DNA from 2 places in the Streptomyces sp. NPDC001348 genome. Region 1 is predicted to be linked to the other one. Evidence: riboswitches for the same ligand, from Rfam matches in the RefSeq annotation. Region 1 holds a riboswitch; the other holds the start of a gene.
What was found. A riboswitch is a leader RNA that binds a small molecule or an ion and turns the genes downstream of it on or off. The one in region 1 is predicted to bind cobalamin.

Region 1 (7,775 bases):
GGAGCTCCGGTACGCCGTGTACCTGCTGGAGTCGGCCCTCGACGAGCTCAACCGCGGCGGGCTGCACGATCCGGACGCCCTTCTCCTGCTCTACGCCAGCGTCATCGGCCCCTACATGGACATGGGCGCCCACGCCCGCGCCGCCCAGGCCGCCGAGTTCGCCCTCGCCCTCGCGCCGCAGGTCGAGGATCCCGCGCTGCTCGCCCGGATGCACCGCTCCGTCGCCCGCACCCTGCTCGCCGAGGGTCGCATCGCCGAGGCCGACGCCTCCCTGGCCAAGGCGGCCGAGCTGTACCGCCAGCTGCAGCTGCGGACCGAACTCGCCAACTGCCACTGGATGCGCGGGTACGTGTACGCCCAGAACGGCGAACTGGACCGCGCCGAGGACGAGTTGCGCGAGGCGCTCGCCATGCTCTCCGCCACCCGTGCCGCCCTCTACAGCAGCCAGGTCGCCGTCGAGCTCGCCGACGTCCTGCACCGGCGCGGCAAGTCGGCTCAGGCCGCCGAGCTGCTGCGGGGGGTGCTCGGTGACCTCTCCTCGGAGCGGGGCGCCGTGCACGCCGCGGCCGCGCACCGCCTGCTGGGGATCATCGCGGAGGACGCCCGGGAGACCGACGCGGCCGAGGAGCACTACGTACGGGCGCTGAGCCTGCTGGAGCGGGCCGGGGCCGCCGGTGACCTCGCCGACCTGTGCCGGCTGCTCGGTGACCTGCTGCGCCGGACGGGGCGGGTGGAGGCCGCGCTGGACGCCTACCGGACGGGCCTGGGCCACCGCACCGCTCCCGGGACCACCACCCTCGGCCCCGCCCCGGCCCAGCCGCCGCTGTGAGCGGCGCGGCGCAGGCGGCCCGCTCGGCGGACGCGGGCGGGCGCTGAGCCGGCGGGAGGGCCCTCGTGTCCGCGTTCGGCCTGCCCCGCGGTGAAGCGCGGCGGCGGTCCGCGCCGCGGATGCGTCCGGAGCGGCTCGGGCGGCCGCGGAGGGGTACCCGGAGGGCCGTACGACGTTCGACTTCCCCGGAGGCTCGTCATGACGGACGCGCACACCGACCGAGCCGGCCACGGAGAGCAGGTGCTGGCCCGGCTGCAGACGCTGCTGGTGGAGTCGGACCGGCTCGAGGACTTCCTGGAGGAGCTCGTCACCCTCACCGCCGAGGCCCTGCCCGTCCCCGCCCACTGCTCCGTCACCCTCAGTCCGGAGGGCGGCGACCAGCCCACCACCGCGGCCGCCAGCGACCCCGAGGTGGAACTGTTCGACCAGCGGCAGTACGAGATCGACGACGGGCCCTGTCTGTCGACCCTGCGGACCGGGACACCGCACGAGGTCCCGGACCTGGCGGCGGAGGACCGCTTCGGCCCCTTCCCGGACCTCTGCAACGAGTACGGCATGTGCAGCATGCTCTCGTTGCCGCTGACGCCGCCGCGCCAGCGGGTCACCGGCGTCATGAACCTCTACTCCAGCGAGCGTGAGGCCTTCACCCGGCCGGTACGGGAGCAGGCGGCGGTCTTCGCCGGATACGCCTCCGGTGCGCTGGGCGTGGCGCTGAAGATCGCCGGTCAGACGCGGTTCAGCACCGACCTGCAGCGGGCGATCACCTCCCGCACGGTCATCGACCAGGCCCTCGGCATCGTCATGTCGCAGCGGCGCTGCGACTCCGACAAGGCCCTGGAGATCCTCAAGCGCCTCTCGCAGCAGCGCAACGTCAAGCTCCGCGACGTCGCCTCGCAGGTCGTCGCCCAGGTCACCGGTACTCCTCCCACTCCCCGGCCGCTGCACCCGCGCGACTCGGCGCTGTGAGCCCTCGCAGGGGAGACCGAGGGCCGTTTCGGGCCCCCGGCCCCGGGTAGTCGGGACTCCTCCCGCGGGCAGGGGCACCTGCTCAGGGCCCTTCGAGGACGGCCGGGCCGGGACTGAAGGAGGCGGTGGAGGTGCGGCCCAGGGACGACGGCGCGTACGCGGACGGTTCCGACGGCCCGGAGCAGGGCCGGCGCCCCGCGAGCGCTGCCGGCAACACGGCACCGCACCGGGCGGACCCGGCACAGGCCCTGGCCGCGGCGGTACGGGGAGCGGCGCCCGAGGAACTGCCCCGACGGCTGTGCGCGGCCGCCGTCGAACTGCTTCCGGTGGCCGGCGCGAGCGTGTCACTGCGCAGCGAGGGGCTGCCCGTGCTGGTCGGGGCGAGCGACGACAGGGCGGCCGGCATGGCGGAGATGCAGGCCACGCTCGGCGAGGGGCCCTGCGTGTGCGCCGCCGAGACCATCGCACCGGTGTTCGCGGACGACCTGACCGGCGGACCGGCCGTGGCGCGCTGGCCGGTGTACGCGCAGCAGGCGACGGCCGTGGGGGTCCGGGCGGCCTATTCGCTGCCGCTCGGCGACACCACGGTGTGCGTGGGCACCCTCGACCTGTACGGCACGAGCCCCGGCGAGCTGGCCGGCCCCGACCTGCACACCGCCCGGCTGCTGGTGAACGCCCTGACCACGGCGTTGACGTCGCTGCTCCGGGACGATGCGGAGACCGGTCGCCCGGACCCCGTCTGGCTGGGCGGCCTGACCGCCGAGCACAGCGCGATCCAGCAGGCCATCGGCATGATCATGGCCCAGCTGGGGGTCGACGCGGGCGAGGCGCTGGCGCGGCTGCGCGGGCACGCGTTCGCCCGCGGGCGTACGGCGCTGGAGGTGGCGCACGACGTGATCGGGCACCACACGCGGTTCGACGGGGACCGGCCCTGACGGCGGTCAGACCTGGGTGCGGGCTTCGTCGCGGACCTGGGCCAGGCGCTGGGCGCCGACTTCCAGGACCCGGTGGGCGGTGTCGTCCGGGAGCACGGTGCCGGGCGCGCCGAGGGTGAGCACGATCGACTGGTCCCCGACGCGTACCGCGGCGACGTCCACGCTGAGCACGGGTGTGTCGCCGTCCGCGTCGGCCTCGCCGGTCAGCGTGACCCGCAGGCCCTGCCGGGCGTCCCCGACGGCCGGCAACGGCAGTTCCTCCACCTGCACGGCCTCGGCGCCGGCGCGGGTGGTCGTCGCAAGGAACTGTCCGCAGCTGCCCGGCAGCGTGCGCAGCCAGGCCAGTACGCGGTCCACGTCCGCCGGGCGGTGGGCGGCGACCTGGTAGCGCAGCTGGGCGAGGTCGTCGGTGTCGTCCAGGGCGGTCACGGCGGCCTGGCCGCCCCACGGCGCGCCGAACAGCTCCTCGGTGTACAGCGCCTCCAGCATCCGCTGACAGTCGGGTGCCGCGTTCGTCGTCGCCTTCAGCATCCCGTCCCGCCAGGTCGCCGCCCCCTCGGACGGCACCCAGGGCGCGCCGAGGTCGGCCTCGCCGACCAGGGCGGACCGGGCCTGGTCGCCGGTCAGGGCGGGGTCGGGGCCGTCCTGCCCGTCCGGTGACAGGGCCGAGGTGGCCACCGGGTCCCGGGCCTGGTCCGGGGTGCGCACCAGGCAGGAGGAGGCACTGAGCAGCGTGGCCGCGGTGAGCAGGAGGGCGGCGGGGCGGCGGGTGACCGAGGGGCGGGGCATGTACTCACGGCACCACTGCCTCCGGCGGTCCACCAGCGGTCCGGGCCGTCCGGGTGAGGGGTGCTCCCCGTGCACTGCTGGGGGCTGCCGCCCCCGGACCCCCGCTTCGGCCCGGACGGCCTCGTCGCCGAACGCCGGACGGCTGAGTACGCGACCCGGTGACGCGGGCCCCGTCCGGGGCTGATCCTGGGGGCGGAACGACAGAAGGAGTCCACCGTGACCGGTCAGCCCATACCTGTGATCATCGACTGTGACACCGGGGTCGACGACGCCCTGGCCCTGCTGTTCGCCGTCCGCCACCCGGACCTGGACCTGCGGGCGGTGACGTGCGTGGCCGGGAACACGGACGTCGACGGGGTGGTCCGCAACACCCTGACGGTGCTGGAGCAGGCCGGCGCGCCGGACATCCCGGTGGCCCGCGGGGCCGAGCGGCCGCTGATCGAGCCGGCCCGCTCGGCACGGCACGTGCACGGCCACGACGGGATGGGCGACCTGGGGCTGCCCGCGCCGACCCGGGCCCCGGCCGCCGTGGACGCGGTGACGCTGCTGCACCGTGAGATCCTCGCCTCGCCCCGCCCGGTCACCCTGGTCCCGACGGCTCCGCTCACCAACATCGCTCTGCTGTTGCGCACCCACCCGGAGGTGACCCGCAACATCGAGCGGATCGTGTTCATGGGCGGGGCCGTGACCACCGGGAACGCCACGCCCGTCGCCGAGTTCAACGTCTGGCACGACCCGGAGGCGGCGGCGGTCCTGCTCACCGCCGGGGTGCCGATCACCATGTACGGGCTGGACGTCTTCCACCAGGTCGTCGTGGACGGGGGCCAGGTGCGGCGGCTGCGGGCGAGCGCCGAGCCCGGCACCCGGCTGGCCGGCGAACTGCTCGCCCACCGGCCGACGGCGCAGGGCGGCCCCGCCGAGGCCGAGGCGGCGGGCGGCCTCGGCGACGCGGGCGCGGTCTGCGCGGTCGCCGACCCGGAGGGCATCACCACCCGCCTGCTGCCCGTCGAGGTCACCCTCGCCCCGGGCCCGTCCCGGGGCCAGACCGTCGTCGACCGCCGCCCCCGCCCGGGCGAGTCCGAGATCCACGACGGCGTCCGCGAACAGACCCTGGTGGACGTGGCCTTGGAGGTGGACGTCGACCGGTTCGTGAAGCTGTACCTGGAGACCGTGGAGCGGCCCTGGCCGCCCAGCCGCCTGGCCGACTAGTCGGTGGTGGCGGGGGCCGGGGCCGGTGCCCCCCACCGTTCCTCCACCCGGGCCACCTTCCAGTAGGTCAGGGCCGCCGCCCACACCACCACGAACAGGCCGACGATGAGGTAGCCGACGTTGTCCAGGTCGAGGTCCGCGATCCAGCCGGTGACGCCGTCGCGCAGGTCGAGTTTGTCGTGCAGGACGCCGACCAGCTCGATGGTGCCGATGAAGAAGGCGACGGCGATGGACAGCCCGGTGATGGTGAGGTTGTAGAACACCTTGCGCACCGGGTTGGAGAACGCCCACTGGTAGGCGAAGTTCATGAAGGTGCCGTCGAGGGTGTCGAACAGGCTCATCCCGGCGGCGAAGAGGAGGGGCAGGCAGAGGATCGCGTACCAGGGCAGGCCGGCCGCCGCGCCCGAACCGGCCATCACCATCAGCGTGACCTCGGTGGCGGTGTCGAAGCCGAGGCCGAAGAGGAAGCCCAGGGGGAACATCTGGCCGGGGCGGGAGACCGACTTCGTGAGACGGCCGAGGATGCGGTTCATGAACCCCCGGGAGTCCAGGTGGGCTTCGAGCTCCGTCTCGTCGTACGTCCCGGCCCGCATCGCCTTGAACACGCGCAGGATGCCCGTCAGGGCGACCAGGTTCAGGGCGGCGATGAGATAGAGGAAGGTCCCCGAGATGGTCGTGCCCATGAAGCCGAGGACCTGGTGGGTGCGCGAGCCCTCGTTCATCACCTTGCCGGCGAGCTGGGTGCCGCCCGCGATCAGCGTCGCGAGGACCACCACCACGCTGGAGTGCCCGAGCGCGAACCAGAAGCCCACCGACACCGGGCGCTTGCCGTCGGCCATCAGCTTGCGGGTGGTGTTGTCGATGGCGGCTATGTGGTCGGCGTCGAAGGCGTGCCGCATGCCGAGGGTGTAGGCGGTGATGCCCAGGCCGATCCCGAAGGCCTTGGTGCCGACCTTGTAGTGCTCGGGGACGACGAGCAGGAAGAGGATGCCGAACGCGACGACGTGCAGGGCGAGGATCACCACCAGCAGCCCGGCCGTTCTGATCGTGTCCTCGCGCCGCCACCGGAAGGAGGGGGGCACCGTCGTCGTCGGGGCGGTTTTCGCGGGCAGGGTCATCCGGTTCACGCTCCAGCACCTCGTGGATCACTTCGTGAGCTGCCGTGGCCGGTCTCCTGGCTTACGGGTGGTTGCGTCCGCCGTCCCTGCCTTCCCGGTCGTACGACCAGTGGCCCGGCGGATGCCGGACGGGACGTGAACTCCCCGATCACAGTGGCGAGGGCCGCGTCGACATCGCATCGACTTCCCGAGCACCACGGCGTGCCCACCGTAGGGGCGGAAGCGGTTCCCTGCATAGCTGCGTACCTGCGCAGGTATGGAAGATCACAGAACGGCGCCTGCCACTATGGCGTCATGCATCTCGTGCCTGCCGACCGCGCGGACCGTCGCACCATCGACGGTCACCGGGTGTGCGACGCCATCGCCGCGATCGGCGAACCCGGTCATGTGCGCACCTGGGCCGACCGTTTCTCCCTGCTCGCCGACGCCAAGCGGCTCGCTCTGCTGCTCGCCCTGCACCGCACCGGGCCGCTCGCCGTGTCCGATCTGGCCATCGCGACCGGCATGAACGACCCCGCCGTCTCCCAGGCTCTGCGGCTGCTGCGGGCGGCGGGGGTCGTGGAGGGTGAGAAGGAGGGGCGGGTGGTCAGGTACCGGGTGGTGGACGCCGAGGTGCAGGGGCTGCTGAAGCGCTGCACGGCCGACGGGGGCTGACCGGCCCGCCCCGCGGGGGTCAGCCGCGTGCCGTCCGCTTCCGGCGCGTCGCGACGATGATGGCGGCACCGCCGGCCAGGAGCACCGCCGCACCCCCGACGATCATGCCGGAGCCGCTGCCGCCACCGGTCTCGGCGAGGTCGCCGCCGCCCCCGTCGGGCGTCGTGGCCGCGGCCGGGCTGGACTCCGAGGCGGACGGGGTCGGCGTGGTGGCGGACGTCGGCTTCGAGGCGCTCGGGCTCGGGGTGTCGCTGCCGTCGGCCGGGGTCGACGGCTCGGCCGGCGGGACGGACGCGGGGGAGGACGGGGTCGGCGTGGCGGACTGGTTGGAGGTGCAGTCCTTCGTGCCGCCGTTCCAGGCCGCGATCAGCTTGTCCTTGATGACCGGGTGGTCCGGGCCCTTGGGCAGGTCGCCGTGCTCGAAGCCGTCCTTGGCGTCGAGCTTGCCGTCGAACTTCACCGCACCCCGGTAGAGGTCGATCTGCGCGAAGCAGCCGGCGTCCGGCACCGCGATGTCGAGGGAGTCGGTCTGGCCCGGCTTGACCGTCACGGAGTCGAAGTCGATGAAGACCTGCTCGCCGGAGGTGCCGAAGGAGGAGCCGTGGGCGACGTAGGAGGCCAGCGAGGCGGTGCAGGTGGAGGCGTCACCGGCGGTGCGGACCTTGATGTGGACCTTGCCGTCCTCGGTGGGCCTGAGGTTCTGGTCGTCGACCTTGACCGAGTCGTAGAAGCCGGTGCCGTCCAGCGAGAACTGGCAGCGTTCGGTACCGGTCTCCGTGCCCGCGCCGGTGCCCGGCTTGTAGGCGCCGCCGGACTTCCAGCCGTCCCCGCCGTCGCCGGCCCAGGCAGCGGAGGAGGCTGCGACGGAGGCCGCGCAGAGGGCGAGCGTCGCGACGCCCGTTCCCAGCAGGCGACGCGCGGTGGCACGACTCGCTATGGACATGTGTATCCCTATCAGGAGTTCTGAGGTGGTCTCAGACGGTGTGAACCGGCCTGAAACAGGCAGAGGAAAGCAGAGGGAAGCAGCGGAAAGCAGAGGAAGCGCTGGGCTCGATGGTCATATGCGCCACAGTGTGAGCACATGGTGAGGCGACCTGCGGAACCCTGTCAACCTGCGCTGATTCGAGGTCAGTTGATGACCCATTACAACCTCGCCACACTGGGAAGAATCCGTTCCGCATAGTGTGAAGGTTCACTTTCCCGGCAATGTGAACAGGCTTTCTGTGCCGTCCTCTCCAAGGGAGCCGATGTGACCGACCTTTCGTCCAGGAATCC
Region 2 (7,775 bases), on a different contig from region 1:
AGGCGCGCAGGCGCCAGCCGGGGCGTGCGCTGTCGCCGTGCACCTCCACGAGGCCGGCGAGGCGGGCGGTGTCCCAGTCCGCCCGGACCTGAGCGGCGGTCAGCCCCAGCTCGGCGGCGGCGCTTTCGGCCGTCGCCGCGGAGAGGGTGGCCTTGCCGTCCGCGGTCGCGCCGTCGCGGCCCGGGCCGAGGGCGGCGTCGGCCCAGTGCGCCACGCGAGCGGCGCCGGCCAGGCGGGATCTCGCCATCCGGGCCAGCTCGGCGGGGGCGGGCGTGCCCTCCGGCGGGCGGGGTGCGGGGCGGCGCGAGCGCCGCTGGTTCATCGCTCGGGGGGCGGCGGCCAGGGGTCGCGGTCGGACGAGTCGAAGCCTGGAGTCGCGCGGGATACGGGACGTCACGGGTGCAGTCTTCCGGTTGACGGTCCGAAAACCCAAACGGAATGTCACGGCGGGCTACGGGGTGGGCCAACGCACGGGCTCCGGCGGGGGCCGAGGAGGGCGGTTCCGGCCAGTGGTACGGCCTTGAACGGAACGGCCGGACGGGTCGTCAGCCCCCGCGTCGCGGCGGCGGGTCGGCATCGCGTCGGTCGTGTTCACACCGGTGGCGTGCCTGTCGGCGGCGTTCACATCAGCGGCGTCAGGAACCGTCGTACGGTCTCCTCGTACCCCTTCGGGTCGGCGTTCCACATCGCCCCGTGCGGGGCGTCCCGCACGGTGTGCAGGGTGACCCGGTCGGCGCGCCGCGCGGCGAGGCGGCGGGAGAACTCCCAGGGGGCCACCACGTCGTCCGGTCCGTGGATCAGCAGGGTGGGCACGCTCAGCCGCGCCGGGTCGGCGCTCCCCGCGGCGTGCTCGGCGCGCAGGCCGAGGCGGCCCTGGGCGGCCCGGACGGCGAGCGGCAGCAGGAAGTCGGGCGTGCGCCGGGCCCCGGCCAGGGCGCGCAGCGTGGCCTCCCAGCTGAGCACCGGCGAGTCCAGGACGAGCCCGCAGACCCGGTCCCGTGTGGCGGAGTGGAGGGCGGCGCGCAGGGCCATGGTGGCGCCGGTGGACCAGCCGTGGAGGACGACGCGCCGGGCGCCGTGGCGGACGGCGTAGCGGATCGCCGCGTCCACGTCGCGCCACTCGGTCTCCCCGAGGTGGTTCAGGCCGTCCGGCGGGCGCGGGGCGCCGAGGTCGCCCCGGCAGGAGACGGCGAGCACGGGGAGACGGAGGCCGTGCAGGAACCCCATGACGTTCATGGGGAGCTCCCGCGTCGTGCCGAGGCCGTGCACCGCGATCACCCAGGTGTCCCGCACGGCGGGCACGAACCAGGCGGGCAGCGCGCCGAGTTCCCCGGGCACGTCCACGTCGGTGTGGTCGAGCCCCAGGGCGGCGCCCGGGTCGCCGACGTACAGGTTGGGGGTGAGCCACACCTGGTCGCCGGGCTCGAGCGTGCCGCGGGTGACGCGTTCGAGGCGGCGTACGACGGTGTCGGGTGAGGGCGCGGCGGCCTCCAGGACGGGGCCGAGGACGGCGTGCGAACCGGCGCCGGACAGGCCGTAGGTGCCGGGGCGCAGGGAGGCCAGGTCACGGGTGAGTGCGAGCCGGTCCGCGGTCATGGCGTGCACGGTGAGCCGGGGCTCGGTGGGCAGCGGTCTGCCGGGTGCCGCCTTGAGCGCGGCATCGCTGGCGATCCGGCCGACGGCCACGCCGGCCGCGCCGGCCGCCAGGACCGCGGTGACGGCCGAGGCCGCCGCTGTGACGGTGCGCACGGGTCCAGTGTCCCGGGGGGCCGCCTTACCGGCCAGCGGGAGGAAGGGTCGGGGTGACATGTCCTTCCGGGTTCCAGCGCGGGGCGCCCTTCAATCCCCGTGGACGGGGCGCGGGTGGTGCGCCGTCGCTTTCACCCCCGCTGGCCGTACCCCCGCAGCCTCTCCCCCGCCGCCGCCAGCTGCTCCGGGGTCAGCAGGGACGGCGTCAGTCCGGGCACCGAGGACGCCGTCAGCCACAGGCGGCACATCCACTCCAGCTGGGCGGTCCGGTCGTAGGCCCGGTCGAGGTCGGCGCCGTGGGTGATCGTGCCGTGGTTCTGCAGGAGGCAGCCGGAGCGGTCGGCGAGGGCGCGGAGCATGTTCTCGGCCAGCTCCTCGGTGCCGTAGGTCGCGTAGCGGGCGACCCGGACCGGGCCGCCGAGGGCGCCGGACATGTAGTGGACCGCCGGGAGTTCGGTCACGAGGGTCGAGACGGCCGTGGCGTGCACGGCGTGGGTGTGGACGACGGCGCGGGCGTCGGTGGTGCGGTAGACGGCCAGGTGCATGGGCAGTTCGCTGGTGGGGACCAGCGTGCCGAGCACCTGGCGTCCGGTGAGGTCGACGCCGGTCACGTCGTGCGGTGTGAGCCGGTCGTACGGGACGCCCGACGGCGTGACCAGCACGGTGTCGCCGACGCGCACCGACACGTTGCCGGAGGTGCCGACGACGAGTCCGTCGGCCACGGTCCGGCGGGCCGTGGCGACCAGCGCCTCCCAGGCCCGTGACTCCGCCTCGCGTACGCCTCTGCTCTCTTCAGCCATGGCGGTGATCTCTGCTCTCTTCAGCCATGGCGGTGATCCTGCCAGGGGACCGGCTGACGCGGTGTCACTGCGACGCATGACGGAGTCGTATTGCCTGATTTGCCATGTCATGCACCTTTTTGGAGGTTCTGGTCCCGGCCGGGTCGCCGGACATCATCCGCACGGCCTTCACCAGGCGTTTCTGACACCTCGACGCCTATCTCAGTTCACCTTCCGTTCACTCAGGTTGCCTACGGTCAACCGACCAATGACTTCGAACGATTGCCTGGGTAAATGGAAAGCTTCTCGCTGATCCTCGCGATTGTGGTGGTAACCGCACTCGCGTTCGATTTCACGAACGGTTTCCACGACACCGCCAACGCGATGGCCACCACCATCTCGACCGGCGCGCTCAAGCCCAAGGTCGCGGTGGCCATGTCCGCCGTGCTCAACCTTGTGGGCGCTTTCCTCTCCGTGGAGGTCGCCAACACGATCTCCAAGGGTCTCGTCGACGAGAACGGCATCCGTCCCGAGGTCATCTTCGCCGCCCTGGTCGGCGCGATCCTCTGGAACCTGCTGACCTGGCTGGTGGGGCTGCCCTCCAGCTCCTCGCACGCCCTCATGGGCGGTCTGATCGGCGCCACCGTCGCCTCCGCCGGCATGGGCGCCGTCCACGGTGACGTGCTCGTCACCAAGGTGCTGCTCCCGGCGGTCGCGGCCCCCGTGGTCGCGGGTGTGGCGGCGATGCTGGCCACCCGGTTCTCCTACGGCATCGGCAAGAACGCCGACGGCGAGGCCACCCGCAAGGGCTACCGCGCCGGCCAGATCGCCTCGGCCGGTCTGGTGTCCCTGGCCCACGGCACGAACGACGCCCAGAAGACGATGGGCATCATCACCCTCGCGCTGATCGCCGGCGGCACCATCGCCCCCGGCTCCAACCCTCCCACCTGGGTGATCCTCTCCGCGGGCCTCGCCATCGCGCTCGGCACCTACATCGGCGGCTGGCGCATCATCCGCACCATGGGCAAGGGCCTGACGGAGCTTCAGCCGCAGCAGGGCTTCGCCGCCCAGACCAGCGCGGCCACGGCCATCCTGGCCTCCTCCCACCTCGGCTTCTCCCTCTCCACCACGCACGTCGTCTCCGGCTCCGTGATGGGCGCGGGCCTGGGCCGCAAGGGTGGTGTGGTCCGCTGGTCCACGGCGACCCGCATGCTCGTCGCCTGGGCGCTGACGCTCCCGGCCGCCGCACTGGTCGGCGCGCTCGCCGAGTCGGTCACCGGTCTGGGCGACTGGGGCACCGCGCTGGTCGCGGTCTTCCTCGTGGCCTCCAGCGCCGCGATCTGGAAGTACTCCCGCCGCGAGGTGGTCGACGCGACCAACGTCAACGAGACCGGGGAACCGGCCGGCGTGGTCACCACCGCGATCGCCGTCGTCACCCCGCCCCCGGTGGGCGTGGTGGCCGAGGAGCTGTCGGCCACGATCCCGTCCCCGGCGGCACCCGTCGCCGCCGACCCGGCGAACCCGCCGGCCGCCGCCGTCTGACCCCGGGCACCCGGTTAGAGAAAGCAGTTCCGACATGAAGATCGACTGGGCAGCCATCGGCTCCGTCTTCGGCGTCAGCCTCGCCGTCACCGTCGGCCTGGTGGCCCTGTTCACCCTCGGCGTCACCGGCCTCTCGCGCCGCGAGCGCGCCGCCGCCCAGGGGAACTCGGCCGCGCTCGCCGTCACCGGCGCGTACGTGTGCTTCGCGGCGTGTGCGGCGGCGGTGGCCTACGGGATCTACCTGATCATGCACAAGGCCTGATCAAGACCGGGTCAGGGCCTGATCAGACGCTGATCAGAGCCCGGCCGGGGTCTCAAGGCTCCTCCCCGAAGTCCTCGGGGAGGAGCCTTTCGCATGCCGCCGTGCCGTCCACGTCCGTGCCGGTGTGGGCCTCAGCACACTCTCCCCGTGCAGGTCAACGGCAAGTTGACGGCTCTTCCGGGGCCGTGGTGGACTTCCGGAGCCATGTACGGCGGCAGGAGAGGAAGCCGGTGCGAATCCGGCGCGGTCCCGCCACTGTCACCGGGGTAGGAAGCCCCGGGAGCCAGGAACTCTCGCCGCCGGTCTCGTCGAACCAGGGCGCGGACACCCTGAGTGAGGACATATCGCCATGCTCGCCTGCCGTTCGAGGTACAGCACCGCTTCGCTGCCCGACCCCACGGCCGGCTGAGCCGATGCGTGCCGATCGCGTCTTCGCGTACGGCGCCGCCGCCGGTCTCCTCGGCGACCACCTGCTCGGTGATCCGCACCGCGGGCATCCGGTCGCCGTGTTCGGGCGGGCCGCCTCGGCCGTGGAGCGGGTGCTGTGGCGGGACCACCGGGGGTGGGGCGCGCTGCACACCGTGGTGTGCGTGGGCGGTGCCGCCGGTCTGGGAGCCGTCGCCGCCGCGGCCGTACGTCCCTCCCGCGGCGCCTCCGTCGCGTTGACCGCCGCCGCCACATGGGCCGTCGTGGGCGGGACCTCCCTCGCCCGCGAGGCCCGGAGCATCGGCCGCGCCCTTCGGGCCGGGGACGTCGAGGCCGCCCGGGCGCGGCTGCCGCACCTGTGCGGCCGCGATCCGCAGGCACTCGACGCCGACGGGATCGCCCGCGCCGTCGTGGAGTCCGTCGCCGAGAACACCTCCGACGCGGTCGTGGGGGCCCTGGTGTGGGGCGCCCTGGGCGGGGTGCCCGGGCTGCTCGGCTTCCGGGCCGTCAACACCCTCGACGCCATGGTCGGCCACAAGTCGCCCAGGTACCGGCGCTACGGGTGGGCCTCCGCCCGGCTGGACGACCTCGCCGGATGGCCGGGGGCACGGCTGACCGCCGCACTGGCGACCGTGGCCGGCGGCGACCCGCGCGGAGCCGTACGGGCCTGGCGGGCCGACGCCGGCAAGCACCCGAGCCCCAACGCCGGGCCCGTGGAGGCCTCCTTCGCGGGCGCGCTCGGCGTGCGGCTGGGCGGGACGCTGTCGTATGGGGGGCGGGTGGAGCACCGGCCGGTGCTGAACCCGGAGGGACGCGCCGTCGCCGTGCCCGACATCGACCGGGCCGTACGGCTCTCCAGGCGCGTCGGTCTGCTCGCGCTCGGCACCACCGTCGCCGCGCGCGCCATCGTGAAGGGACGTGGGAAATGAGCGGGGGACTCCTCGTCGCCGGTACCACCTCCGACGCGGGCAAGAGCGTCGTGACCGCCGGGATCTGCCGCTGGCTGGTCCGGCAGGGGGTCAAGGTCGCGCCGTTCAAGGCGCAGAACATGTCCCTCAACTCGTTCGTGACGCGCGAGGGCGCGGAGATCGGACGGGCGCAGGCCATGCAGGCGCAGGCGTGCCGCGTCGAGCCCACCGCGCTGATGAACCCCGTGCTACTCAAGCCCGGTGGGGAGCAGAGCAGTCAGGTGGTGCTCCTGGGCAAGCCGGTGGGCGAGCTGAGCGCGCGCGGCTACCACGGCGGGCGGCAGCAGCGGCTGCTGGGGACCGTGCTGGAGTGCCTGGAGGAGCTGCGGGGCACGTATGACGCGGTGATCTGCGAGGGGGCCGGCTCACCCGCCGAGATCAACCTGCGGCGGACCGACATCGTGAACATGGGCATCGCGCGGAACGCGCGGCTGCCCGTGCTCGTCGTCGGCGACATCGACCGCGGCGGCGTCTTCGCCTCGTTCTTCGGGACCGTCGCACTGCTGTCCCGCGAGGACCAGGAGCTCGTCGCCGGGTTCCTCGTCAACAAGTTCCGCGGTGACGTCTCCCTGCTGGAACCCGGCCTCGACATGCTGCACGGGCTCACCGGGCGGCGCACGTACGGCGTGCTGCCCTTCCGGCACGGGCTCGGCATCGACGAGGAGGACGGTCTCCGCGTCTCACTTCGGGGAACGGTCCGCGAGTCGAACACCGCCCCGCCCGTCGGCGAGGACGTGCTGCGGGTCGCCGTGTGCGCGATCCCGCTGATGTCCAACTTCACCGACGTGGACGCGCTGGCCGCCGAACCGGGTGTCGTGGTGCGGTTCGTGGACCGGGCGGAGGAGCTGGCGGACGCCGACCTCGTGGTGATCCCCGGGACGCGCGGGACCGTGCGGGCGCTGGAGTGGCTGCGGGAGCGGGGGCTCGCGAAGGCGATCAGCAGGAGAGCCGCCGAAGGACGGCCGGTCCTCGGCATCTGCGGCGGCTTCCAGATCCTCGGCGAGCACATCGAGGACGAGGTCGAGTCGCGCGCCGGTCAGGTCGAAGGGCTCGGAGTCCTTCCCGTCCGCGTGCGGTTCGCCCGCGAGAAGACCCTCACCCGGCCCGTCGGGGAAGCCCTCGGCGAGCGGGTCGAGGGGTACGAGATCCACCACGGGGTCGCCGAAGTGACGGACGGCGTGCCGTTCCTGGACGGCTGCCGGGTCGGCCAGACCTGGGGCACGCACTGGCACGGCTCGCTGGAGTCGGACGGCTTCCGGCGGGCCTTCCTGCGCGAGGTGGCCGCCGCCGCGGGCCGCCGCTTCGTGCCCGCCGCCGACACCTCGTTCGCCGCGCTGCGCGAGGAGCAGCTCGACCGGCTGGGCGACCTGATCGAACAACACGCGGACACGGACGCGCTCCGACGGCTCATCGAGTCGGGCGCGCCGCAAGGACTGCCCTTCATTCCACCGGGAGCGCCCGCATGAGCACAGTGCTGTTGTTGTCGACCGCCGACACCGATCTGCTGGCGGCGCGGGCCGCCACCGGTGCCTCGTACCGGATCGGCAACCCGACCCGGGTGGACGTCGAGGCGGAGCTGCCCGCCCTCCTCGCGGGCGCCGACATCGCCGTGGTACGGCTGCTCGGCGGCAAGCGGGCCTGGGAGGACGGGCTGGCCGTGCTCAAGGCCTCGGGCGTGCCGACCGTGCTGCTCGGCGGGGAGGCCGTGCCCGACGCGGAGTTGATGGCCGAGTCGTCCGTGCCCGCGGGTGTCGTGGCCGAGGCGCTGAGGTACCTCGTGGAGGGCGGCCCCGAGAACCTGACCGAGCTCGCCCGGTTCCTGTCCGACACCGTGCTGCTGACCGGCGAGGGGTTCGTCGAGCCGCGGAAGATGCCGGAGTACGGCGTGCACGGCTCCCGCACGTTCCAGGAGGGCCGCCCGACGGTCGGCGTGCTCTTCTACCGCGCCCATGAACTGAGCGGCAACACCGCCTTCGTGGACACCCTGTGCGACGCGATCGAGGCGCACGGCGCCAACGCCCTGCCGGTCTACTGCGGTTCGCTGCGCGG

Region 2: linked by a shared signal. The riboswitch ahead of ACWC21_RS22520 (cobalamin biosynthesis protein) and the one ahead of ACWC21_RS39615 (HoxN/HupN/NixA family nickel/cobalt transporter) in region 1 are both predicted to bind cobalamin.

The regions. Positions count from the first base shown of each region.
Region 1 covers NZ_JBSFIK010000066.1:25,251-33,025, forward strand. The annotation lists gene ACWC21_RS39590 (helix-turn-helix domain-containing protein) at 1-829, shown strand, start outside; gene ACWC21_RS39595 (GAF and ANTAR domain-containing protein) at 1,028-1,795, shown strand; gene ACWC21_RS39600 (GAF and ANTAR domain-containing protein) at 1,927-2,730, shown strand; gene ACWC21_RS39605 (hypothetical protein) at 2,737-3,519, opposite strand; gene ACWC21_RS39610 (nucleoside hydrolase) at 3,736-4,728, shown strand; gene ACWC21_RS39615 (HoxN/HupN/NixA family nickel/cobalt transporter) at 4,725-5,846, opposite strand; cobalamin riboswitch at 5,876-6,060, opposite strand; gene ACWC21_RS39620 (ArsR/SmtB family transcription factor) at 6,141-6,500, shown strand; gene ACWC21_RS39625 (LAETG motif-containing sortase-dependent surface protein) at 6,520-7,443, opposite strand; gene ACWC21_RS39630 (glycoside hydrolase family 13 protein) at 7,750-7,775, shown strand, end outside.
Region 2 covers NZ_JBSFIK010000021.1:85,771-93,545, reverse strand. The annotation lists gene ACWC21_RS22545 (hypothetical protein) at 1-397, opposite strand, end outside; gene ACWC21_RS22540 (alpha/beta hydrolase) at 622-1,749, opposite strand; gene ACWC21_RS22535 (class II aldolase/adducin family protein) at 1,881-2,549, opposite strand; gene ACWC21_RS22530 (anion permease) at 2,823-4,070, shown strand; gene ACWC21_RS22525 (hypothetical protein) at 4,105-4,332, shown strand; cobalamin riboswitch at 4,528-4,647, shown strand; gene ACWC21_RS22520 (cobalamin biosynthesis protein) at 4,746-5,687, shown strand; gene ACWC21_RS22515 (cobyric acid synthase) at 5,684-7,192, shown strand; partial or broken gene ACWC21_RS22510 (cobaltochelatase subunit CobN) at 7,189-7,775, shown strand, end outside.